Regions from separate parts of the uncultured Solobacterium sp. genome, predicted to be linked through region 2. Evidence: a T-box and tRNA genes for the amino acid it is inferred to sense, from the RefSeq annotation. Region 2 holds a T-box; the other holds one or more tRNA genes.
The links. The T-box of region 2 lies ahead of leuS (leucine--tRNA ligase). A T-box ahead of a tRNA ligase gene usually reads a tRNA of that ligase, here a tRNA-Leu.

Region 1 (12,802 bases), on a different contig from region 2:
GATAAGTATATTGATTTATCTGTTGGTGAAATTGATTATAATCAAGTGGTCGAAGAATATACTGTTTTTGGAAGAGTGCTTCCGAAACAAAAGAAAGAACTACTGATAGCGCTACAGCGTAAACATGTTGTAGCCATGGTAGGGGATGGCGTAAATGATGTTCCTGCATTACGACAAGCAGATGTATCAATCGCTATGCTTGCAGGTTCATCGGCTGCGAAAGATATTTCTGATATTGTTTTATTAGAAAATGATTTTAATGTTGTACCTTCGATTGTCTGTGAAGGAAGAAGGGTAATCAATAATATCTCTAGAGCATCGTCGATGTATCTGGTTAAAACTTTATTCTCATTCTTCTTAACGATTTATGTTGCACTATTTCAAACTGTATATCCATTTGTACCAGTGCACTTAACAATGATTAGTGCAATCTGTGTGGGAATTCCAACAGTATTTCTACAACTAGAGCCTAGCTTTGAAAGATTAAAAGGTAGGTTTTTGGTGGATGCGTTTTTACGAGCGCTCCCATCCGCAATTACAGTTGTGCTAGTTGTAGTCTTTACAAAGTTCTATCGTACAACAATGGACTTATCTTTACAAAATGCAAATGCAATCTTAGTATTTGTAACAGGTGTAATCTATCTTTATACCTTGTACCGTATCTATCAACCGACCACAAAGTATCGTTTAATGATTGTACTCATCATGAGTTTCCTTTTCGTGATTACCTATTATTTCACGCAGGGTATCTTAGGAATTTCATTTAGTTTAGAGCTACTTCCGGTTACGCTTTTGACAACTGTGATAGGCGTTGCAATAGTATCTTTATTAGGCTTTTTTACGGATAAAGCGTTCAAAATAAATTCGTGCAATTTAAAGTGAGCTTGTGTATAATTACTATTGCGATGCGGATATGGTGAAACTGGTAGACACGCTGATTTCAGGTGTCAGTGAGGCGACTCGTGCAGGTTCGAATCCTGTTATCCGCACTTGATAGTTGACCCGATTATCGGGTCTTTTATTTTGTGTAAATAGCGGTTGTTTGAAGTAATATTGTTTATCTTATACAATGTACACATGAGGTGATATACATGAAAATCATAAAGAATGAAGAAATCAATGAGGACTTGTTTTCACAGATGATTCGTTTGGATCATGAAGTGTGGCCATTAGATGATGAAAGTTATTTACCGACATCATATTTGCGTAGATTGTATGAAAACTCAAAGGATGGATTATTTTTTGCGGTGGATGATGAAGAAAAGCTAATCGGTTATCAAACATTAATTTTTGTGGATAAAGATAATTTTCAGAAATATTATGAGACGGGTGATTTTACGGTTTTAAAAAATATGGGTATGAAGAGAGGCGAAAATATCTTATATATCTATACTGCCAATATTAAAGAAGAATACCAAGGTAGTGGTTGTATGAAAGAAATCGGAAAAGCAATCGCTTCCTGGTTAGTAGAACAGGAAGAAGAGGGGTATCATGTATCGGTTGCCTATGCGGAGGCAGTGACACCAGCAGGTGTAAAGACAGTTACTGGTGGATATGGGATGGAACCGATGGAAGATGTGGATGAAACTGGTCTTGGCCATTATATCTTGAAAGATGGAATGAAAGCATATTGTAAGAAGATGATAGAAGATACTGACTAGATAATTGTGGTTTTATTGTTTTGATATTTACAGCGTATATTTATAAGCCTAGAATAGTACTGGTGAGTTTTTAAATCGAAGAGGGAAAATATGCGAGGACTCGGAACAATTATTAATATCATTTTAATTGTGTTAGCTGGTACATTTGGCTGCTCTTTTAGTTCTAAAATGAAAGAGAAAATGCAGGAAACCTTATTTCTGGTCACTGGTGTTGCGGTTATTTTTATAGGTATTGCAGGCGCGATGGAACAGATGTTGTGTATTGAAAATGATAAATTGTCACCACGCAATATCATGATGGTAATTTGTTGCTTGGCAATCGGTGCGATTGTTGGTGAGTATTTTGACTTAGATGGAAAAATTAATCAATTCGCAGACTATGTAAAAAAGAAAAGCAATAATGGAAACGATACAAAATTTGTAATTGCCTTTGTTAATACAAGCTGTGTCGTATGTATTGGGGCTATGGCAGTCATTGGTGCAATAAAAGATGGAGTTGATGGAGACGTTACAGTATTAGCAGCTAAGGGTGTAATTGACTTTATCTTGGTCAGTGTTATGAGCGCCTCTCTTGGTAAAGGCTGTATGTTTTCGGCAATTCCGGTCGCAATCTTTCAAGGTAGTATTACCTTGCTTGCGATGATGTTAAATACAGTTGTGCCAGCTGTCGCATTAGAGAATCTTTCATGTGTTGGATCCATCTTGATATTCTGTGTTGGAGTCAATATGGTATTTGATCGAAAGATGCGAGTGGCTAATGTGTTACCGGCAGTTATCATCGCTGTGATATGGGGTATGGTATTTTAAAAAAGTCGAAAGACTTTTTTATTTTTTTATTGAGTTTATAATCTCTAAACAAAAAGTTTAAAAAACTATTGATTTTCGTCTTGAATTACATATAATTATTATTGTTTTGTTACTGTTAATAAATTGTTTAGTAAAACTAAACAATTGAGGAGGATTATGATAGATATCGGACATCGCATCAAGCAGCTACGAATCAAGAATGACCTGACGCTAGAAGAATTGGCCTCAAGAACAGAACTGACGAAGGGCTTCTTGTCACAGCTGGAGCGAAATTTAACATCTCCATCCATTCAGACACTAGCAGATATTGCGGAAGCTCTTGGGGTTGATATGTCACGCTTTTTTGCGGAAGAACATGAAGAAAAGATTGTCTTTACGCCAGAGGATGTGTTCGTTGATGAACAGGATGGTGTAACAACACATTGGATTGTTCCGAATGCACAGAAGAATGATATGGAACCCATCATCCTACAACTTCAACCTGGTACTTGTTCAAAACAAATTGAACCACATCAAGGGGAAGAATTTGGATATGTATTAAGTGGACGTATTTATCTCGTAAGAGAGGGATACAAAAAAGGCGCTGTCGTAAGACGAGGGGATACTTTCTATATCCGTGGGGACGTAGCGCATTATTTAGAAAATCGTAGTAAACAATCAGCAGAAGTGCTTTGGATTAGCACGCCACCGGAATTTTAGAGGGAGAATAGACATGGCAAAGAAATTGATTGAAGTAAAAAATGTTGTAAAAACTTTTGACAACCAAGTCGTACTAAAGGGAATCTCATTAGATATTTATGAAAATGAGTTTGTGACGTTACTTGGACCATCTGGTTGTGGTAAGACAACGCTCTTACGTATTATTGCTGGTTTTATTGAACCAACAGAAGGTCATGTCATTATGGATGGTGAGGATATTGCACGCATTCCTGCATACAAGCGTGATGTAAACACAGTGTTCCAACATTATGCATTGTTCCCACACTTAGATGTTTATGACAATATTGCATTTGGCTTAAAGATTAAGAAGCAGCCAAAGGACATCATCGACCAGAAAGTACGTCGTATGATTTCTCTTGTTGGTTTAGAGGGATTTGAACATCGTGATGTCACAATGATGTCAGGTGGACAACAACAGCGTGTAGCGATTGCACGTGCGCTTGTTAATGAACCAAAGGTTCTATTATTAGATGAATCTTTAAGTGCGTTAGATAAGAATCTACGTAAGGAAATGCAGCTTGAATTAAAGGAAATTCAGCGTGAGGTAGGTATTACATTTATCTTTGTTACCCACGATCAAGAAGAAGCTCTAACAATGTCAGATAAGATTGTTATCTTAAGAGATGGTGATATTGAACAGGTTGGTTCTCCAACAGAAGTTTACAATGAACCAATTAACCAATACTGTGCACGTTTTATTGGTGATTCAAATATCATCGATGGTGTGATGAAGAAGGATAACCTCGTTAACTTCGACGATGTAGATTACAATTGTGTAGATTATGGCTTTAGTGAGAATGAGCCAGTTGATATTGTAATTCGTCCTGAGGATATCGATATCGTGGCTAGAAACCGTGGCTTGTTAAATGGTGAAGTAAAGTCTGTATTATTCAAGGGTGTTCACTATGAAGTCATCGTAGAAACATCATCTGGTACATCTAAGACGGTTACCATGCATGTAACAGGAGAACATGACGTCATCAATAAGGAAGCGAAAGAACGTATTAGTGCGTCTTCCTTTACAATGGACCTTGAAGACGTAGATCAATTAACAGACTCTGAAGTTATCGCACGTGCAAATGCGCAAGCATGGACAGATGAGGGTGAGGATGTTTCCTTAACACATGTTGAATATGATGTGAAGAAGGAAATTGGAACATATTCATGTACATTCGCTACTGGTGCAGGTACAAAGATTACAGTTAAGATCAATGTAGTTAAGCCAACAGCAGTTGAAGATGTGGACAATGAGGAAGGTATTCAGGCATTTGATTTCTATCGTACGGTTGATGAAATCAAGGAATCTGTAGCGCTAGATACAGACTTGATTCGTTGGGCGGATGCGTATGCTTGGAATATTGAGGATGATTCTCGTGTTGAAATCTGGGATGTGAAGTATGACTTTGATGATGAAAACATCACAGAAGGTGATTACCAGATTACATTCTCTACACAGGGCCGTGAGTTAAAGATTGAAACTACAGATAAGATTGAAGCAGGTGAAAGAATTGGATTAGAGTGGAATCCTGAGGATATCCACGTTATGAGAAAGATGGGTTAATGTGCAATGAAGTCATTTAATAAATTAATCTATCCGTATTTTGTGTGGATGATGATTATGATTGTCATTCCGATGTTCATGATTGTCATGTATGCAATGACAGTAAAGGGTAATTCCGTTTTAACACTTCAATTTACATTTGAAAATTTTACACGTTTCTTCAATGATACGATTTTCCCAAGTGTATTATGGCGTAGTTTAAAGATGGCTTTCGTTACGACTGCAATTTGTATTCTTGTTGGTTATCCAACTGCATATATCATGGCGAAGCTAAAGAGCGGTTCACAAGCAATTATGGTATTACTTATTACACTACCTATGTGGATCAACATGCTTGTACGTACGTATGCATGGAAGGGTATTTTAGGCTGGTTTGGCTTTAGCAGTGAAGTTAGAGTATATATCGGTATGGTATACAACTTCTTGCCATTTATGATTCTACAAATTTATACAGCTCTTTCTAAGATTGATAAGAATTTATTGATTGCGGCTAGTGACTTAGGTGCGGATAATAAGCAGACATTCTTACGTGTTACATTACCACTATCTTTAAGTGGTGTTGTAAGTGGTATTACTTTGGTATTCTTACCAGCAGTATCTAGCTTCTTTATTCCTAAGCTACTTGGTGGTGGTCAGTATGTATTGATTGGTAATTTGATTGAAGATTACTTTATCAAGACTGGTGACTGGAACTTTGGTTCTGCAATCAGTTTAATTATGGCAATCATTATCTTAATTTCGATGTATGTTACAAAGAAACTAGATAAAGAACCAGCAGAGGAGGCAGACTAATGGAAAAGAAAAATTCTATTTTCGGGAAGTTATATCTTGCCCTCATCTTGGCATTCTTCTACTTGCCAATTCTCTATGTAGTGTTCTTTAGTTTCAACCGTTCTAAATCACTTACTCGCTTTACTGGTTTTTCATTACGTTGGTATGAGAACATGTTTAATAACCGTTCTATCTTAGAAGCAATCTATTACACGGTTTTATGTGCGGTACTAGCGACATTAATTTCTACATTCATTGGAACAATCACAGCAATTGGTCTTTCCAAGTCTAAGCGCATTACACGTGAGTTATTCCAACAGGTAAATAACTTACCAATGCTAAACCCAGAAATCGTTACTGCGATTGGCTTAATGTTGTTCTTTACATCATTGAGAGTTCAAACTGGATTTACTACGATGTTATTAGCGCATATTGCTTTTTGTACACCATATGTAATCCTATCGGTATTACCACGTTTACGTCGTATCGATAAGAACATGGCAGAGGCTGCGTTAGATTTAGGTTGTACTCCATGGCAAGCGATGTGGAAGGTTATCATCCCTCAGATTAAGGGTGGTATTATTGCGGGTGCACTTGTGGCATTCTCGATGTCCTTCGATGACTTCGTTATCTCCATGTTTACGACAGGACCGGGTGTTTCCAATATCTCTATCTATGTTTATGCAAATGTAAAACGTGTTAACCCAACAATTAATGCGTTAAGTGCAATTATTGTTTATGTCATCACAGTTGTACTCATTGTCGTAAATGTTGTACCTATGATCAATGAAAGAAGAAAGGCAAAGTTAAATGCGCAAATTACAGAATCTAACTAAATTAGTATTATGCGCTGCACTTGTAGCTCCACTTGTTGGCTGTGGTGGGGATGATGAAAGTGCAGTAAAGCAAGTTGGTGACGCAAAAGAAATGTTTGGCTGTAACGTTATCAATGTATTCAACGCAGGAGAATATATCGGTGAAGGAGTCATCTCTGACTTTGAAACAATGTATAACGCAAAAGTTAACTACGATTTATTTGAGTCCAATGAGATGATGTACACAAAGTTACTTGGTGGCTCATCTTATGATGTACTTGTGCCTAGTGACTATATGATTGAACAGTTACTAGCTGAGAAGATGTTACAACCATTAGACAAGAAGTCTTATGAAAATCTTGGCTTACTCAATCCATCTGTTGTAGAGTCTCAAAAAGGCTTTGATCCAACTCTTGAATATTCTGTCCCATACTTTTGGGGTAATGTTGGTCTTGTTTATAACAAAACAACAGTTGATGAAAAGGATATTGAAGAAGAAGGCTGGGATATTCTCAAAGATCCTAAGTATAAGGGAAGAATCTTCTTCTATGATTCACAACGTGATGGCTTCATGATTGCGTTTAAGGCACTTGGTTATTCCATGAACACAAATGATCCAAAGGAAATCCAAGAAGCGTATGAGTGGCTATCAGAGATGAATGAGACTATGGACCCTGCATATGTTACAGATGAAGTTATTGATGGCATGACGAATGCGGAAAAAGATATCGCTGTCATGTATTCTGGCGATGCGACAAACGTTCTTACGGAAAATATGGATATGAGCTGGGTAGCACCAAAGCAGGGTACAAACGTATGGATTGATGCAATGGTTATTCCAAAAAACAGCAACTGTCCAGGACTTGCGAATAAGTTTATTGATTACATCATCAGTGAAAGTGTTCAGTCACAGAACTCTGAGTGGGTTGGATATACACCGGTTGATTTAAGTGTTCAAGAAGAACTTGCAGGACCAGATGGTGAATTCTTTGAAAATCCAGCATATGTTCCACGTACAGGATATAAATTGGATGAAACATTCCATTTCGATGAGCAGCTCAAAGCGAAACTCTCAGACTTGTGGAATAAGGTCAAAGTACAATAACGGTTTTCTCACTTTGAAAAAAATACAAAAAATATTTGTAAACTAGAAATAAAAAGTGATATACTTCTATTGCATTCGGTGAATGCTTTCAGTATAATAATAAAGCGCTGTAAATTTACAGGGCTTGGTTCCTTAGCCAAGTGGTAAGGCAGCAGACTGCAACTCTGCGAGCGCCGGTCCGACTCCGGCAGGAACCTCCATGGAGATGTGGCGGAATCGGCAGACGCAACGGACTTAAAATCCGTTGTCTGAAAGGACGTATGGGTTCAAGTCCCATCATCTCCACCATCAAAAAATGCTTACTTTGGTAAGCATTTTTTTATACGATGATAAAAAAGTGATGGGTGTCCATCATATAAAACGAGGTAATACGATACAAAGAAGAATGAGTATAATACTAGCAAATAGTGGAGTATTGTGACGTTGACTTCTTTCTAGGAGGATACGTTTGCGATAATCTGCGTACGTTGGATCTAAGTCCTTACTTCTTTGAAATTCAAGAGAAGAGAAATCACCCTTGAGCCAAGCCTGTCTAAATGTTCCAACAAAGAATAGAATGGCTGTTAGAATCCCAAGACTGTTTAAGAAACCGAAACGAAATGGTTGTTTTACAATACCAACTATAACAGAAATAAGTAGTACAACTCCAACGTAAATCCATACTTTTATATCCCTAAATGGGAGAATTAACTTTTTTAACATGGTTACATTTTAACTGATATTTTGAACATGACAATATCCTTGATCGTGATTTGTTGAAAATGTGTACTTATTTACAGAAATACGATGTAAACCGCTTGGATAGCGTTGTTTATCATTTTTAGGAATGATATAATAAGAATGATAAAAAAGGGAGATTGTATATGGTATTCAACAAGATTAAAGAATTCGTCGCACCAGTAGATGAAGACGAAGATGAAGGTGAAGAATTACAATTCACGGGAAGAGAGGTACAACCAGTGAGTACTTACGAGTCAAAACAAACAAATTTGAATAACATTTCTAAAAATACACAAATGGTAATGTTCGAACCAAGAAGTTTCGAACAAGCTGAGGAGATTGCACGTCACTTAAAGCAAACACGTGGCTGTATTATCAACTTACACCGTTTACAAAGAGAATATGCACAACGTACAATTGATTTCTTATCTGGTGTTGTATTCGCATTAGATGGAACAATTCAGAAGGTTGGTCATAATGTTATCTTCTGTGCTCCAAGAAACGTTGGTGTTGAAGGTAATATCTCACTTGATAAGGGTGAAGATGAATAATCTAGGGAATTACGATTCTCTGATTGCACATTTACACGACTTAAAAGAAAAGAGTGAACGTTGGCATAAGACTGTTTGTTCTGCATTCTTAACAGAAGAAGAACAAGCTATTGTCCAAAAGATATTCACTCCATCACGCTTTGTCCGCTATGACGGTGGATATGATGGTGCACGTAAAAAGAAAGTCATCTTTCTCTATGATGAGAAGGATGGCTTTTCAGATATTGTATGCATGAAGGCTAAGATAGATCAGCGTTTTCGTACGATAGGGCATCGTGATGTATATGGGGCTATCATGAATCTACAGATAGAGAAGAGTAGTTTTGGAGATTTTTGGATTGAAGAAGATGCAATCTATCTCTATACATCAGAGCAGATGGTTGAGTTTATCAAAGATCACTTGATTCGCATCAATCAGTTAACGGTATCGTTTGAAAAGATTGATGAACATCCAAAACAGGTGTTTAAAACCAAAGAGATTTCTTTGGTTGTGGCAAGTGAAAGAGCGGATGCGATAGTGGCTGCTTTAACCCATTCTAGTCGTAGTGATGCGAAGGATTTAATACGTAAAGGATACGTGCAGGTAAATCATATCGAACTTGAAGAGCCTGATAAAATATGCAATAATGGGAGTGTTATTTCTATACGTGGAACAGGTAGATTTACCTTCTTAGGTTTTAGCCGAAAGACACGTACAGGGAGAATCGTTGCAGAATTTCTGCAGAATATATAAGAGGAGAGAACATGACGACACGAAGACCGACATTTCGTATCATGAAAAATGGCTATGATCGGTTTGCGGTTGATGATGTGATGGAGCAATACGCTGCGCAAGTTGCCTTCCTTCAAAGAAAGTTGGAACTCTATCAAGAACAGATGGTTGAGACAACAGAGAAGTTGGAGGATTTACAGACACGCTACAATGAGATTGAGCGTGCGGTAGATGTGCGGAAAGATGCGGCCGACAGTATTACCAGATTATCTTTGCAGGAAGCTAACGATGTGATGGCAAGAGCACAGAATAACGCTGATGAGATTGTCAAAGAAGCTTTATCTGTTGCGCGTTCCATATTGCTGGACCTATCGCAACTGTATACTGAAGCTGGTGAGGTCAAGAGTGATCTTAGCCAACAGCTAACCGATTTACAAAAGAGTTTAGATAACTTTAAACTTCCAAAACTTCCTGATATGGATTGGTTGGAAGAATCTGATAAAGAATTGCATTGATCAGGACATGCTTTAACAGAAGTGGATTGATAAGAGAGTTCGTGTATGCTGAAAACGAACATGAAGCCTGTTAATAGAATCACCTGTGAGCAATCGTACATTCTGCGTTAAAGAAGTAATGAGTGTATGACAGTAATGTCATAAACTAAGGTGGTACCGCGTTTAGACGTCCTTAGATTTTTGAGGACGTTTTTATTTTTATAAAGAGGAGGGTCATATGGACTACAAAGATACGCTAAACATGCCAAATACAGATTTTGAGATGCGTGGTAATCTTGCACAGAAAGAACCAGGTATTTTAAAGAATTGGCAACAAGACAACTATTATCAAAACTTACTAAAACATCACAAGGGACAGAAGGCATTTATCTTGCATGATGGTCCTCCATACGCAAATGGTAACCTGCATGCAGGTACAGCCATGAACCGTACAATCAAGGACTTCATTATTCGTAGCCATGCGATGTCTGGTTACTATACACCATTCTTTCCAGGATGGGATACACATGGATTGCCAATTGAGAATGCAATCCAGAAATTGGGTGTTGACCGTAAGACGCTGTCTGCTGCGGAATTTAGACGTAAGTGCGAAGAGTATGCACACCAGCAGATTGCACAACAGATGGAAACAGAAAAGCGTTTAGGTCAGATTGCGGATTATGAACATCCATATATCACACTGAAGAAAGAATTTGAAGCTCGTCAGATTCAGTCTTTCGCATCGATGGCATTAAAAGGGATGATCTTCCAAGGATTAAAACCTGTTTATTGGTCACCATACAACGAGACCGCGGTTGCGGATTCTGAAATTGTTTATAAAGATGTTAAGGATGCGACAATCTATCTTAAGTTCCCAATTGCGGATGGTAAGGGTGTATTAGGTGCAGATGATAACTTTGTAATCTGGACAACAACACCTTGGACAATACCATCAAACATGGCAGTATCTGTTCACCCTGATTTAGAATATGCATTAGTAAAGACAAGTGCAGGCAATTTAGTTGTGCTTGAAAAGTTTGTTGACCGCTTACTTGAAAAGTTTAATCTTGAAAATCTAGGTATCCTAAAGACATTTACTGGTAAGGAAATTGAAGGTGTTACATATCATCATGTTGCATTAGATAAGGAATGTCCATGTCTTTTAGGCACACACGTTACAGATGAAGATGGTACTGGTATTGTACATACAGCTGGTGGCCATGGTATGGACGACTATCTTGTATGTATGAAGAATGGAATGCCACCAATCTGTACTGTTGATGAACGTGGTTATATGAATGAAGAAGCAGGCTCTTATCAAGGTATGTTCTTTGAGGATTGTTCAAAGGCTATCATTCATGACATGAGTGAAAAGGGCTACTTACTAAAAGTTGAAAATATTACTCACTCCTATCCACACGATGATCGTCTAAAGAAGAAGGTTATCTTCCGTGCGGTGAAACAGTGGTTCTGTTCAATTGAAAAGGTACGTGAGCAGGCATTGGATCAGATTAACAACCACGTTAAGTGGCATAATTCCTTTGGTCAAAAGCGTATGAACAATATGATTGCGGACCGTGGAGACTGGTGTATCTCTAGACAGCGTCTATGGGGTGTTCCAATTCCAATTATCTATTGTGAAGACAACTCACCAATCATGGAGAAGGAAGTATTTGATCATATCGCTGAACTTATGAATGAATATGGTTCAAATGTTTGGTTTGAAAGAGACGCAAAAGATTTACTACCAGAAGGTTATACAAATGAAAAATCACCAAATGGTGAATTCCGTAAGGAAACAGATATCATGGACGTATGGTTTGATTCTGGCTCAAGTTGGAATGAATTGATTGCTCGTGGTGATAGTTATCCATGTGATTTATACTTTGAAGGTTCTGATCAGTATCGTGGTTGGTTTAACTCCTCACTCATCGTTTCAACAGCAGTCAACGGCACAGCTCCATATAAGGAAGTTCTATCCCATGGTTATGTTGTAGACTCTAAGGGTGAAAAGATGTCTAAGTCTGTTGGTAATGTTGTAAACCCAATGGATATCATCAACCAGAATGGTGCCGATGTATTCCGTCTTTGGGCAATGTCCTCAGACTTTAAGGAAGACTTAAAGTTAGGTCCAAGCAATATCAAACAGGTTTCTGATCAGTATCGAAAGATTCGTAATACATTCCGTTTCTTACTAGGCAATGTAAATGGAGAAGATTTCAATCCATCAACAGATATGGTCGCTTTTGAAAATCTAGAACGTGTTGACCAACAAGTACTTGTATTACTCAATGATTTGGTCAAAGATGTACGTAAGGATGTGCTGGAGTACAATTACTTATCCGCAAATAAGCATCTGATGTATTTCATGGTTAATATCTTATCTTCTTACTATTGTGATTTCACAAAGGATATCCTATATGTAAGTGCGAAAGATGATCACCGTAGAAGACAAGTACAGTCTGTATACTGGAACTGTGCGGATGCGCTCGTAAAACTTTGGGCTCCATTCTTAGCATTTACTGCTGAAGAAATCTGGACACATTTCTCACATCTTGGCACAAACTCCGTGCATTACGAAGAATTCCCAGAAGTGAAGGAATACGCAGAAGCTGAAACATTACGTGATGAAATCAAACGTCTATTAGATATTCGTGCACTTGTCACAAAGGCAAATGAAGAAGCACGTAATGAAAAACTAATCGCTTCTAGCCAAGAAGCGAAGATCCTTCTTACTCTTCCAAGGGAAGACAAGGAACTTGTAGAAAAGAATCTAGGTGCTGCAGTAGCACAATGGTTAATTGTTTCTCAGGTTGAACTTGTAGAAGGCGAAACAGCTGTGAAGGTTGAAAAGGCTAGTGGAGAGAAGTGTCCGCGTTGTTGGA
Region 2 (12,802 bases):
TACTTTAGTTTCTATTCTTTAAAAATGGAATTTATATTTTACTTGAAAACAATTACTGTTATAGATATAAACCTTTTTTGATACTTTCCTTAACTAACTCTTCCGTCAGTTTCCATAATTCTTCCGATTCATCTTTTATAAATTTTTTCTTTTCTAATACCATATCAGCACTAATATTATCTGGATTATAATTTGGTTCTGATACTTCTAAGTGATTGATAAGTGGTACAAGTGCATCGATTACTCTTGCATATCTTGCTTCAGAACTCTGACCTTTTTCAAATTCCAACCAGGAATTTTTCATATTTAAATATTGTTCTTCTGGAAGAATGCTCATGGTTTGATTGATAGATTCTAGTTCTCTATCATGTGAGTGAACTTTATTTTTATCATCAAACACCCAAGTATCTCCCGCATAAATCTCCCCCAAATCATGAATCAGTAACATCGAAATTACCTTTTCTATATTTAACTTTTCAGGATAAAAATCTTTAAGAACCATCGCAGATATCGCACATTGCCAAGAATGCTCGGCACTATTTTCAAATCTTCCATCAAGGGTTCTGTTAAATCTTGTTACTGTCTTTAATTTCTCTATTTCTTTAATAAAATCAACTGCTTGATTCAAATTACTCATAGTAATTTTAACCTCCTGGTATATTCACCTTGAAATCATCCATAATTTATTTTTTGGATTATATCAAACAATCTACTATCCAACAATATTAATATGATGTTACCTATGATGATAAATAAAAAACTACCCAAAGGTAGTTTTTTATCCAACAACAATATTTACAATACGATTTGGCACAACAATAAGTTTACGTACTGTCTTTCCTTCCATCTGTGCTTGTACAGACGGTATAGCTAGTGCCATCTCTTCTACAACCTTCTTATCTTCGTCGATATTTGCCATGAATTTACCACGAACCTTACCGTTGACCTGTACAACCATTTCAACTTGATTCTTTACAAGTTTACTTTCATCGTATGTTGGCCAAGCTTCAAATGTCAGAGTAGTATCATGACCTAAGAATTGCCATAGTTCTTCCCCTAAATGTGGCGCATAGCACGCAAACATTTGTACAAAGCCTTCCATATATGGCTTGTAGAGAGTTTCAGCCTTATAACATTCATTGATGAAAATCATCATCTGTGAAATAGCTGTATTGAGATTCAAGCTTTCGATATCACTTGTGACCTTCTTAACAGTCGCATGATATACTTCATCCAAGGAACCATCATTTGTATCACTTAGTTTATCAGACTCTACAATTAAACGATGAACACGCTCTAACCACTTGTGCGCACCATCTACGCCTTGTTCACTCCATGGCTTGCTTGCTTCTAATGGTCCCATAAACATTTCGTATAGACGTACAGTGTCTGCACCATATTGTTCAATTAATACATTTGGATCAATCGCAAACTCTGGATAACGCTTACCCATCTTAATACCATTTGCACCTAAAATCATACCTTGGTGAACCAATTTCTGGAATGGTTCTTTTGTTGAAACGATACCCTTATCATAGAGATAACGATTCCACATACGAGAGTACAACAAGTGTCCTACTGCGTGTTCTGGTCCACCAACATAAAGGTCAACCGGCATCCAGTGTTTCAGTAGTTCTGGATCTGCAATAGCCTTATCATTCTTTGGATCAATATAGCGTAAGAAGTACCAGCTACTACCAGCAGACCCTGGCATTGTACTTGTTTCACGCTCTCCCTTAATACCATTAATTGTTACATTTACCCATTCTTCATCTTTAGCAAGTGGGGATTGTCCACCCTTACTTGGTTTATAGTCATCTAATACCGGAAGTACGAGTGGTAACTCCTCATCACTGATTGCCACATAGCGATCATCTTCAAGATGAACGACAGGAATAGGCTCACCCCAATATCTTTGACGTGCAAAAATCCATTCACGAATCTTATAGTTGATCTTCTTTTGACCGATATTGTTAGATTCTAACCATTCGATCATCTTATCAATGGCATCCTGCTTATTTAAACCATCAAGCCATTCTGAGTTAATGTGTAAACCATCTTGTGTCCAAGCTTCTTGCGTTACATCACCACCAGCTAGCACTGGAATAATTTCCAAACCAAACTTCTTCGCAAAAGCGTAGTCTCTTTCATCATGGGCAGGTACTGCCATGATTGCGCCTGTTCCATAGCTTGCTAGTACATAGTCAGAAATCCAAATAGGAATCTTCTTTCCATTCACTGGGTTAATCGCATATGCACCTGTAAATACACCTGTCTTATCTTTGTTTAGTTCTGTACGTTCCAAATCAGATTTTGTTGCACATTCTTTACGATACGCTTCTACTGCTTCCTTTTGCTCGCTACTTACAATTTTGTCAACGAGAACATGTTCTGGAGCGAGTACACAGTATGTTGCGCCAAACAATGTATCACAACGAGTTGTAAATACAACAAAGCTATCATCATGACCATCAACCTTAAACGTTACTTGGGCACCGATTGACTTACCAATCCAGTTGCGCTGAATTTCCTTTGTGGACTCTGGCCAGTCAATGGACTCCAGACCTTCCAGTAACTTTTCAGCATATGCTGGAATATCGATTACCCATTGACGCATATTCTTACGAACAACTGGATATCCTCCACGTTCACTCTTACCATCAATGACTTCGTCATTTGATAGTACTGTTCCCAACTCTTCACACCAGTTTACTGGCATATCAACACACTTTGCTAGGCCATCTTCAAAAAGACGTTTAAAAATCCATTGTGTCCAGTGATAGAAAGAAGGATCTGCAGTAGAAATCTCACGGTCCCAATCATAACTAAAACCAAAAGCACGTAACTGCTTCTTAAATGTCTCAATATTCTTTTCGGTAAATGTAGCTGGATTATTACCTGTCTTAATCGCATACTGTTCTGCTGGTAAGCCAAAGGCATCAAACCCCATTGGATGTAATACGTTAAAACCCTGCATACGCTTCATACGACAGATAACATCCGTCGCTGTATATCCTTCTGGATGACCTGCATGCAAACCAGAACCAGATGGATATGGGAACATATCTAACGCATAATACTTAGGTTTAGAAAAATCATAACCATCTGTTTTAAATGTTTGATGTTCATCCCAATACTGTTGCCACTTCGCTTCAATCTTCTTGTGATCAAATGCCATAATCAATCTCCTTCTCAAAATAAAAAACGTCCCACTCTAAGGACGTTATATACGCGGTACCACCTTAGTTTATGATTGAAAATCAATCATACACCTCAAATCTTCTTTAACGCAGAAGATACGTTTGCTCAAAAGGTGAGTTCATGTAGATCATCATACCGTGTCACATCAACCCACGGCTTTCTGGAAATGAATCACTCACTACTATTCTTTATCACTGCATTACCAATATATTAACAATCATCATCTATTTTTTCAATGCTTAATGATGACATCCACAATGATGTGCAATATTTGCATTATATATAAGTGTACCGTTTAGATAAGCACTAACAGCCTCATCCGCATTTCCACTTACCCCACCAAATATCCTAACGCCATGCGAAGCTAAAGCTTCCTGTACAGGCATACCATAGCCCCCTGCAATAACTACAGTAGCTCCTAAGTCAAATACCATTTGACACATTATCACATGACCATGACCGCTTGTCAGGTAATCTTGTGTATGTATAATCCGATTCTCTTCAATCTCATAAAGACGAAACATTGGTGTATGACCAAAATGTTGATAAATCATTTCATCTTCAATAGGAACTATAATCTTCATTGAAGTCCTCCAAAAAATTAACGTAATATTCCTGTTAAATCATCCAAGATGTAATCTGGATGAAGTTCATCATTTATACCTTGTTTCATCATCTCTTCACTACCAGCTACATAGAATGTAAGCATTCCTAACTGTAATGCAGGTACAATATCTTTCTTAAAGCGATTTCCTATCATGATTGTTTCACTTAAGGAATATGGTAGATGCGTACTTGCAGACTTCAATAGAATCTTTGTACCGCAACCAAAGTTCATCGCTTTTACACCAGCCGCATACTCTAGCATACGCACAATCGTACCATTACCAATCTTTTCAACTTGATCTACCATTTGAATACGACGATGATCAACTGACACAAGTTGGCTACCTTTTCTTAACTGTGTAAAAACATCCTGATATTCATCGTAAGATAAACTACTATCCATTCCCACAAAGAAATATTGTGGATGATGATGTGTAATATGAAAGCCTGTATCGCTTAATACTTGACGAATCCCTTTACCACCGATGTAATCCACATCGATTGCCTTTTTATCATGAGTGACGATATACTCTACTGCAGCCATTGTGGAAGTATAGATATTCTCTTTTTTAACACCATGAATTCCACAAGATTCTAACTGATTTAAGATATCATCAACCGTTACAGAAGAACGTTCTGTCAAAATCAAATAACTGATATTCTCCATTTGGAATGCCTGAATGAGTTCCTTAGCACCTGGCATGGCTTGTTTTTGTTGCATCAATGTTTCTAATTGTATGATATAGCCTTTACTTGTTAACATTTTCTTCCCTCGTGTGCTTATTGTATCACATAGATGTGGTATGATAATACACGCGAGGAAAACACATGAAACAAATACAAAAGATATTACTGATTTTGGGTATTATATTCGGTTTAATTCTATATCTATTGGTTGATGCATTCTTACTTTCACCAAGTAAGTTTACAGTGCGTTACCAGACACTTACATCGGATAAGATTCCACAAGATCTTAGTAACACTAAAATCTTATATGTATCTGATATCTACTATGGCAATCACATGAATCAAAGTCGTTTGCAAAAATTAGTGGATACCATCAATCGCATTGCTCCTGATGCGGTAGTATTTGGAGGAGATATCTACGCACCTAACGCAACAATCACAGCAGACTCTGATGGTGAAGTTGCAACAGCACTATCTTCCATCAAAGCTCCACTTGGTAAGTTTGCGGTATTAGGTGATCAAGACTGTGCAACTGCAGATATCAAATCACATGTATTATCCATCTTACAAACTGCAAACTTTGAAGTGATTTCCAACAGTTCTGTATCGATACATAATGGTTCATCAGGTTTTATTACATTAGTCGGACTTGAAAATGAATTAAACAGTACTCCAGATATAAATACAGCTTATGCAAATGTAAGTAGTGATAACTATGTCATTACCGTTTGCCATACCCCAGACACTGCATCACTAGTACCTCTTGATACAACAGATTACTTCTTAGCAGGTCATTCTTTAGGTGGTCAAGCATATTACCTCTTAGGAGCCTACTATGCACCTGAAAAGGCAGTCAATTATCTGCGTGGAAAACACTTAATTCAAAATTCATTTATGCTCGATATCACAAATGGAGTCGGTACAATCGGTGTTGATATGCGTTTCTTAAGTCCAGCTGAAGTTGTATGCTACACCCTAAAATCAACAGCACCCGCAACAGAAACAAATACAACGCCAGGAATATTCAATGATAACCCACAGGCAACACCAACCCCAACACCTGAAACCACTCCAGAATCTACACCAGAGCCAACAATAGAACCAACTCCAACACCAGAGGCTACGCCAACTTTAACCCCTACACCAGAGTCTGATCCTAACGCTACACCAACACCTGTTCCAACCGTAGCACCATAATTATCATAAATAAAAAATCCACCAATTGGTGGATTTTATCATGTTTTATTCAATTGTCGGAAATGTACTACGATCATCCAAATAGACTGGTGCACCAACCATGCATTCATGTGTTGTTGCAAACTGAAATTCAATTAGCACAGTTTTCGCAGCTCCACCAAGATGATCATAGGCAAACGTCACTTTTACCGGTAACATACCCACTCTACTAGCATATTGATATAACTCATTATATCTACTTGCACGATGTACAAGATAGAATGAACCATTCGACTTTAACAAATGTTTCACCGCCGTAAATAGTTCGCTAAGTGGTAAATTTTCTTCATGCCGACCTGCTCTTTTATACTGATTTACATTCATCAAGTTTTGATTGGTTGTAGAAAAGTATGGTGGATTACATGCAATGACATCAAAGGGCTGATCTTTATAATCTTGAATCTTGCATGCATGTAATTGAGCATTTACTTTATAACGTTCTAAATTTTGTCTTGTTAGTTCAAATACTTCCGAAAATAAATCTACCCCTACCAGTTCTTTCGGTTTTCGTAATGATGCATACAGTAAGATAGCACCTGTATTACAACCAATCTCAAGAAAGCGATGTTGGTGTTTGATACGCAGAAATCGACCAAGTAACTCTGTATCAGAGTTCATACGGTAGAACTCAACCCCTTGATTGATAAGAAATTCTGTTCCGCCTAAATAATCAAGCTTCATGTGTTTCCCTTAGTTCAAACCAGAATGTTGAACCCTTTCCAACAATACTCGTAACACCATACTGTGCATCATGTGCATCTAAGATTGCTTTGACAATCGCTAGACCTAAACCTGTATTTAACTGATTCCGTGAGAAAGAACGCGATGTTTTATGATAACGATCCCATACGTATGGTAGTTCACTTTCAGGGATTCCTTCGCCATCATCACGTATCTCAAAATGCATCGTTTCTTCATCAGGCTTACGATAAGCTTGTATCGTGATGTGCTGTCCTGCAGCAGTATGCTTTAATGCATTGGTTAAGAAGTTTGTAATAACCTGTCCTATCTTCACTTCATCCGCATAGATATAAAGTGTTCCTGGAATCTTTAGCTCCACAATCTGTCCACCTTGGGTAATAGACTTTTGATTTAACTCGATAATTTCACGGATTTTATTCGCCAAATCCATATTTGTACGATTGAGAACATAATTGCCTGATTGCATCTTAGCAAGCTCGCTCATATCATTGATAAGTCTAGTCATATAATCCGTCTCTTTAATAATGACTCCTAAATGTTTATCACGTTTAACCGGGTCATTACCAGAGATATCTCGAATCATTTCTGCGTATGCACGAATGTCCGTCATAGGCGTACGAATATCATGTGATACATTTGCCAAAAGATCTCTTCTTAACTCATCAATTTTAGATAGTTGGCGATTTGCTGTATTCAAACTATTGGCAAGTTGTTGTAGTTCTGTTAAGGACCCACCATCAAAATGCGCACTATAGTCCGCTTGTGATAGTTTCACAGCTTCTTGTTTCATACGAATGATAGGATCGGTTACCAAACCCGAAATCATCAAAGCTACAATGGAAGCCACGACAATCACAATCATCGTATAGAGTGCATATTGTCGTGTAAAAAACGTTACAACGCTATCAATAGGCTCAAGTGCAGTATTAACAAACAGATAATAATTACCAAGGTTTTCACGGATATGACGTGCATAGATAATCATCTCCTGTCCAGTACGCTCATTTGTCATATTCATACTGAGTTCGCCATTCTGTAATTTACTGTCAATCGTTGAAAGGTCCAAAAGACCCTGAATCTCTTCGGACTTAGGATCTTGTAAAGCGCAACCTGCGCCTAAACTATCTGCACTGTAAATTTTTGTCCCACTGTCATTATAGATAGCGATACAAACGTTATTATTGACCGCTTCACGAATCGCAGACTCCACTCCATTTCCACTTGCATTATTTTTAATTAATGTTTGTTGGATGTGATCAGCGACGGTACGTACTGCCGCAATCTTAGAATTACGATAATATGGACGAATTAAGCCAGTTTGTAATAAAGCGATAAATAACGTAATGCCAACGGCCATCGTAAAGAACGCTAGCCACAAACGAAAGCGGATACCATGTGTATCAAGCTTCAAACTTATACCCCATTCCACGAACTGTTGTGATGAAATCACGGTAAGGACCTAAGTTATGTCTTAGCATCTTGATATGTGTATCAACCGTGCGATCATCGCCAAAATAATCATAATTCCATACTTCTACTAATAAAGTTTCACGTGAGAGCGCAACATTTGGATGTGTTGCTAGATAAAGAAGTAAATCAATTTCTTTTGGTGTTAATGGAGCCTTTTCCCCATCAACGGTTACAACTCTACCAAGCACATCAATCTGTAATCCCTTAAAGTTCATCACATCGGAATTTGTCTGCGTCTTTTTACCACGCTCTAAAACAACCTTAATGCGCGCAATCAATTCCTTAGGTGAGAAAGGTTTTGTGACATAATCATCTACACCTAATTCAAAACCAAATAACTTATCATATTCCTCTTGTCTTGCGCTTAACATAATTACAGGAACTTGGTCAATATTCTTAATTTGTTTACAAGTAGAAAAACCATCTAACACCGGCATCATCACATCTAAGATTACACAATCAAAATGTGTATTCTTTACTTTCTCGATTGCCACCAGACCATTCTCTGCTTCTTCTGTTTCAAAACCATTGATTTCACAATACTCACGTACAACTTCACGGATATTTGCTTCATCATCTACAATTAAAATTTTTGCCATACTATTTCTGCCTTACTATTTCTATTTGATTTGCTAAAAAGGAAGCTTCATCTTGAATTTTAGCATAAAACTGTATATATACACCCTTCACTAGATACTGACTATATTGCGCATAGAGATTTGGCATGACTGCCATATCACTTTCACCAGTTTCATCAGTTAGTTTTAGGAAGCACATTAAGTCCCCTTTACGAGTACGAATTTGTCTTGCACTTTGAATATACGCAAATCCACGGTACAAACCTCGATTACTATTTAATTCCGCTAGTGGAGGATATGTAATTCCTAGTTTTTGTCTTAAATGAACGATTGGTTGTTCACCTAGATTAAATCCTAGTGCAGCCTTTTCATTTTCACTGAGTTCTTCTTGGCTATCTTTCATACGAATCACAACCGGTTTGGAAACAAGTTGTGGATCGATAGATAATTGTGTGCCAAAAGGTACTTGTATCAACTTTGCATACTTAATAGCATCATCTAAGGTATTCAACATTGTAGTTCTACCTAAATCAAAATCATCAAGTGCACCTGCTGATATCAAACGTTCTAGTTGGGTTCGATTGATTTTGCGTAACACAACTCTTGCGACAAAGTCAAAGTAATCACTAAAATTTCCGCTCTTGTTACGTTCATCAAGGATTGTTCTAGCCGCTAATGTTCCAACATCTTTGATAATAGAGAGCGGTAAAATAATCGACTTTCCATTGTGATAATAAATATCTGTAGAACGATTTACATCAGGCGCTTCAATAGAGATATGCTTTCTTCTACATTCTGTAATATAGATTGCACTCTTAGTACTATCCCCAATCACACTATTTAGAATTGATGTATAAAACTCTAATGGATAGTTTGCCTTTAGATACGCCAATTGATACGCAACTAATCCATACGCAACCGCATGTGATTTATTAAATCCATACCCAGCAAACTTTTCTGCTAAATCAAAGAGATCACTCGCCATTTGATCACTATAACCATTCTCTTTACATCCACGAACATATTCTTGTCTTAATCCAGCTAATTCTTCCTCGTTCTTTTTTGAAATAGCCTTACGAAGAATATCCGCTTTAACGAGTGAAAACTTCGCCGCAATCTGCGCCATCAACATAACTTGTTCCTGATAGATTGTAACACCATAGGTTTCCTTTAGAATCGGTTCTAATTCCTTCGATGGATATACAACCGACGATGGATTCTTTCTACCTTCCAAATAAACATTGATTTGATCTTTTGGACCAGGTCTAAAAAGCGCTAAAGCCGCAATAATATCCTCAAAACAATTTGGTTTCATCTTCCGTAATAAATTACGCATACCATCCGATTCAAACTGGAAAACTCCAATTGTATCTGCTTGTGCAAATAAACGATATGTTCTTGCGTCATTTAACGGAATCGATAAAATATGAAAATCTGGATTATTCTTATGAATCATCTGTACAATTTCATCAATCGTTGTCAGATTCTTAAGCCCAAGGAAATCCATCTTAATAAGACCTCTTTCCTCTAAGTAATTTCCAACAAACTGCGTTGTTTTCATACCTTCCGACATTTGTATTGTTGGAATGATTTCTTCAATCGGCTTTCCTGACATGACAATACCAGCCGCATGAATACTCTTATTTTTTGGAAGTCCTTCTATCTGCTTTGCCATATTAAAATAGTTCATTAATTGAGGACTTGCATTGAGTAATACACGTAATTTTTCTTTTTGTTCATACGCTTTCTCAAGCGTAATCTTTGGTGTCTGTGGAATCAAACCAACAATCATATCAATCTCACGCTTCGAAATATCCATCGCTTTACCAACATCACGTAAGACAGCGCGTGCTGCTAAAGTATCAAATGTAATGATGTTGGCAATATGTTGTTCACCATACTTTTGATATACATAATCAATAATTTCTTGGCGATGAATATCCGGAATATCTGTATCGATATCTGGCATCGATACACGTTCTGCGTTTAAAAACCGTTCAAATAATAGATTATATTGTAAAGGGTCTACCATTGTTATCCCCAAACAATACGCAACCAAAGAACCAGCAGCGCTACCTCTTCCAGGTCCAATATAAATTCCCTTTTGTCTTCCATAACGAATAAAGTCATAGACAATAAGGAAATAGTCTTCAAAGCCCATCTGATGAATGACCTGCAATTCATGCTTTAAACGTTCGACATACACTGGTTTTAGATCACCATTCAAACGTTTTTTCAATCCCGCAAGACATAATTGCGGTAAGTATTGTTCTGCAGTAATACCATCTTTTAACGGGAATAAAGGTATACCTGTCTTTTCTAAATTTCCATCACAATGACATTCACTAGCGATTTCATCGGCTCTTTGTAAGTCATCCGCATCATAGATTTTTTCCATTTCAGGAATTGATAAAAAATATCTTCCTGTAATTGGAGTTACATTCTTATCTTTCAAGGTTGTACCCTGCTTGATGGCTGAAAGTACCTTTAATGTTTCATAATCTTTTTGGCCAAGATAATAGATTTTATTTACAGCAACTGTATGAATTCCTTGTGCATTTGCTAACGCTTTTAACAAAGCATTCTTAGAACGCCATAAAGATGTTTCTTCGTATGAAATTGCAATGTCAAAAGAAGGTAATTCCGATTTCATCTGTGCTAATTTCTGTGTGATTCCAGTACGATCTTCACTGATGAGTTCTGCGTCAAAATATCCACCTTCACCATAGACAATGAGGAAATTATGTTCACAGTATTGAAGCAGTTCTTCATATGTGGCATACTCTCTCCCATCGCATAATATAGAGGATAGCTTCATCAAGTTTGTATAGCCTTTATTATTTTTTGCAAGCAATAAAAACGGAACTTTCTGTTCGTGATAGAAAACATCAACTTCTAATCCAATTATCGGGTGGATTCCCTCTTTCTTGCATTCATGCAGAAAACGCGCAACGCCATGCATCACATGATGGTCGGTCAAAGCGACACTTTTATATCCATATTTTTTCGCTGTTGAAACAAGCTCTGGAATGCGAATTGTGCTATCCAGTAATGTGTAGCAGCTACGTACAAATAGATGTGTAGTCATATAACTATTATACCTTATGGCGATACTAATAAGAAATAACTTAAGGGAAAAGTTAATGTTGTCATTAAAATTAAAAAAAGAGACGAAACTGCGATATAATATTAAATGATACATTTTTAAAAGTGAGGTCAATCAGTATGAAAGTTGCATTTGTTACAGATAGTGGTACTGGAAAATCTATTCACGAATACGCAGAACAAGGAATCATTAGTCTTCCATTGCAAATCAGCGTAGATGATACAACATATCAAGACATGGAAACATTGAATCGAAATGACTGTATTCGCTTGATGAAGGAAGGAAAAGTTCTGACAACTTCCCAACCATCTGCAGGTATTATTGAAGAATGTTTTGAGAGTCTCAAGGCACAAGGTGTTGAATTAATCATCGCCGTACCTATTTGTAATGGACTTTCTGGCACAATCAGCACAATGACCGCAATTGCGAATAGTTTAGATATTAAGATTATTTGTATTGATACATATGTTACGGCAGTTGTACAAGATTATCTGATTACAAATATTAAGAAGTGGTATGACGAAGGAAAGTCTCATCTCGAAATTCAAATCTTAGTTGAAAATATTATCAACTCAACAAATACATTACTTGTCCCAGAGACTTTGGAACAGTTTATTCGCGGAGGTCGTATGACACCTCTTGCGGCAAAACTAGGACAACTTTTAAAGATTATCCCAGTTTTACAGATTAACAAAAAAACTGCAGGTAAAGTTGATACTCTAACAAAAGTTCGAACTTTCCGCAAAGCGCTTAGCACAGCAGTAGATGAAGTTGCAAAAGATAACCCAGATGAGAATACACTCATCACAATTGCACATGTCGCAAATATTTCTGAGGCAATGAATCTATACCATACAATGTCAGAGCGCTTCCCTAGCGCAAAGATTCAGGTCATTGAATTACCTAATGCAATTGCGGTACATACTGGTATTGGTTGTATTGCAATTCAATATTTTAAAACCTGCTAAGAAATGGAGGTTCTATGGCACAAAAGAAAAAGTCATTTTTGCCTGACTTTGATCATCCGGAAAAAGTAGAACAGCCAGATGAAAAGCAGCGCGAAAAATTACGAAAACAATACATACGTAAATTACGTTGGCAGAAGATTTTGACTGTATTTATGGTTTTGGTAGTCAGTATTTATGTCGTTGGTGGCATCTATGCCGTACGTTATGCTAATAAACTGTTAAAAGGAATGCCAACGTTAAACGTAGAT

Region 1: it has a tRNA-Leu gene. The T-box ahead of leuS (leucine--tRNA ligase) is inferred to sense a tRNA for this amino acid. The anticodon was not compared.

Annotation. Positions count from the first base shown of each region.
Region 1 is NZ_CAUQGG010000012.1:1,431-14,232, reverse strand. It holds gene RWM19_RS07290 (HAD-IC family P-type ATPase) at 1-882, shown strand, start outside; tRNA gene RWM19_RS07285 (tRNA-Leu) at 908-989, shown strand; gene RWM19_RS07280 (hypothetical protein) at 1,092-1,661, shown strand; gene RWM19_RS07275 (DUF554 domain-containing protein) at 1,752-2,468, shown strand; gene RWM19_RS07270 (helix-turn-helix domain-containing protein) at 2,628-3,167, shown strand; gene RWM19_RS07265 (ABC transporter ATP-binding protein) at 3,181-4,749, shown strand; gene RWM19_RS07260 (ABC transporter permease) at 4,756-5,541, shown strand; gene RWM19_RS07255 (ABC transporter permease) at 5,541-6,356, shown strand; gene RWM19_RS07250 (ABC transporter substrate-binding protein) at 6,331-7,440, shown strand; tRNA gene RWM19_RS07245 (tRNA-Cys) at 7,567-7,640, shown strand; tRNA gene RWM19_RS07240 (tRNA-Leu) at 7,642-7,728, shown strand; gene RWM19_RS07235 (hypothetical protein) at 7,792-8,142, opposite strand; gene RWM19_RS07230 (cell division protein SepF) at 8,304-8,711, shown strand; gene RWM19_RS07225 (YlmH/Sll1252 family protein) at 8,704-9,444, shown strand; gene RWM19_RS07220 (DivIVA domain-containing protein) at 9,456-9,938, shown strand; gene ileS (isoleucine--tRNA ligase) at 10,156-12,802, shown strand, end outside.
Region 2 is NZ_CAUQGG010000001.1:152,649-165,450, forward strand. It holds gene RWM19_RS00715 (HD domain-containing protein) at 59-637, opposite strand; gene leuS (leucine--tRNA ligase) at 779-3,178, opposite strand; T-box leader at 3,214-3,405, opposite strand; gene RWM19_RS00725 (NifB/NifX family molybdenum-iron cluster-binding protein) at 3,441-3,785, opposite strand; gene RWM19_RS00730 (HAD hydrolase-like protein) at 3,803-4,570, opposite strand; gene RWM19_RS00735 (hypothetical protein) at 4,636-5,691, shown strand; gene RWM19_RS00740 (methyltransferase) at 5,737-6,411, opposite strand; gene RWM19_RS00745 (ATP-binding protein) at 6,401-7,843, opposite strand; gene RWM19_RS00750 (response regulator transcription factor) at 7,833-8,501, opposite strand; gene RWM19_RS00755 (DNA polymerase III subunit alpha) at 8,503-11,568, opposite strand; gene RWM19_RS00760 (DegV family protein) at 11,706-12,554, shown strand; gene RWM19_RS00765 (transglycosylase domain-containing protein) at 12,569-12,802, shown strand, end outside.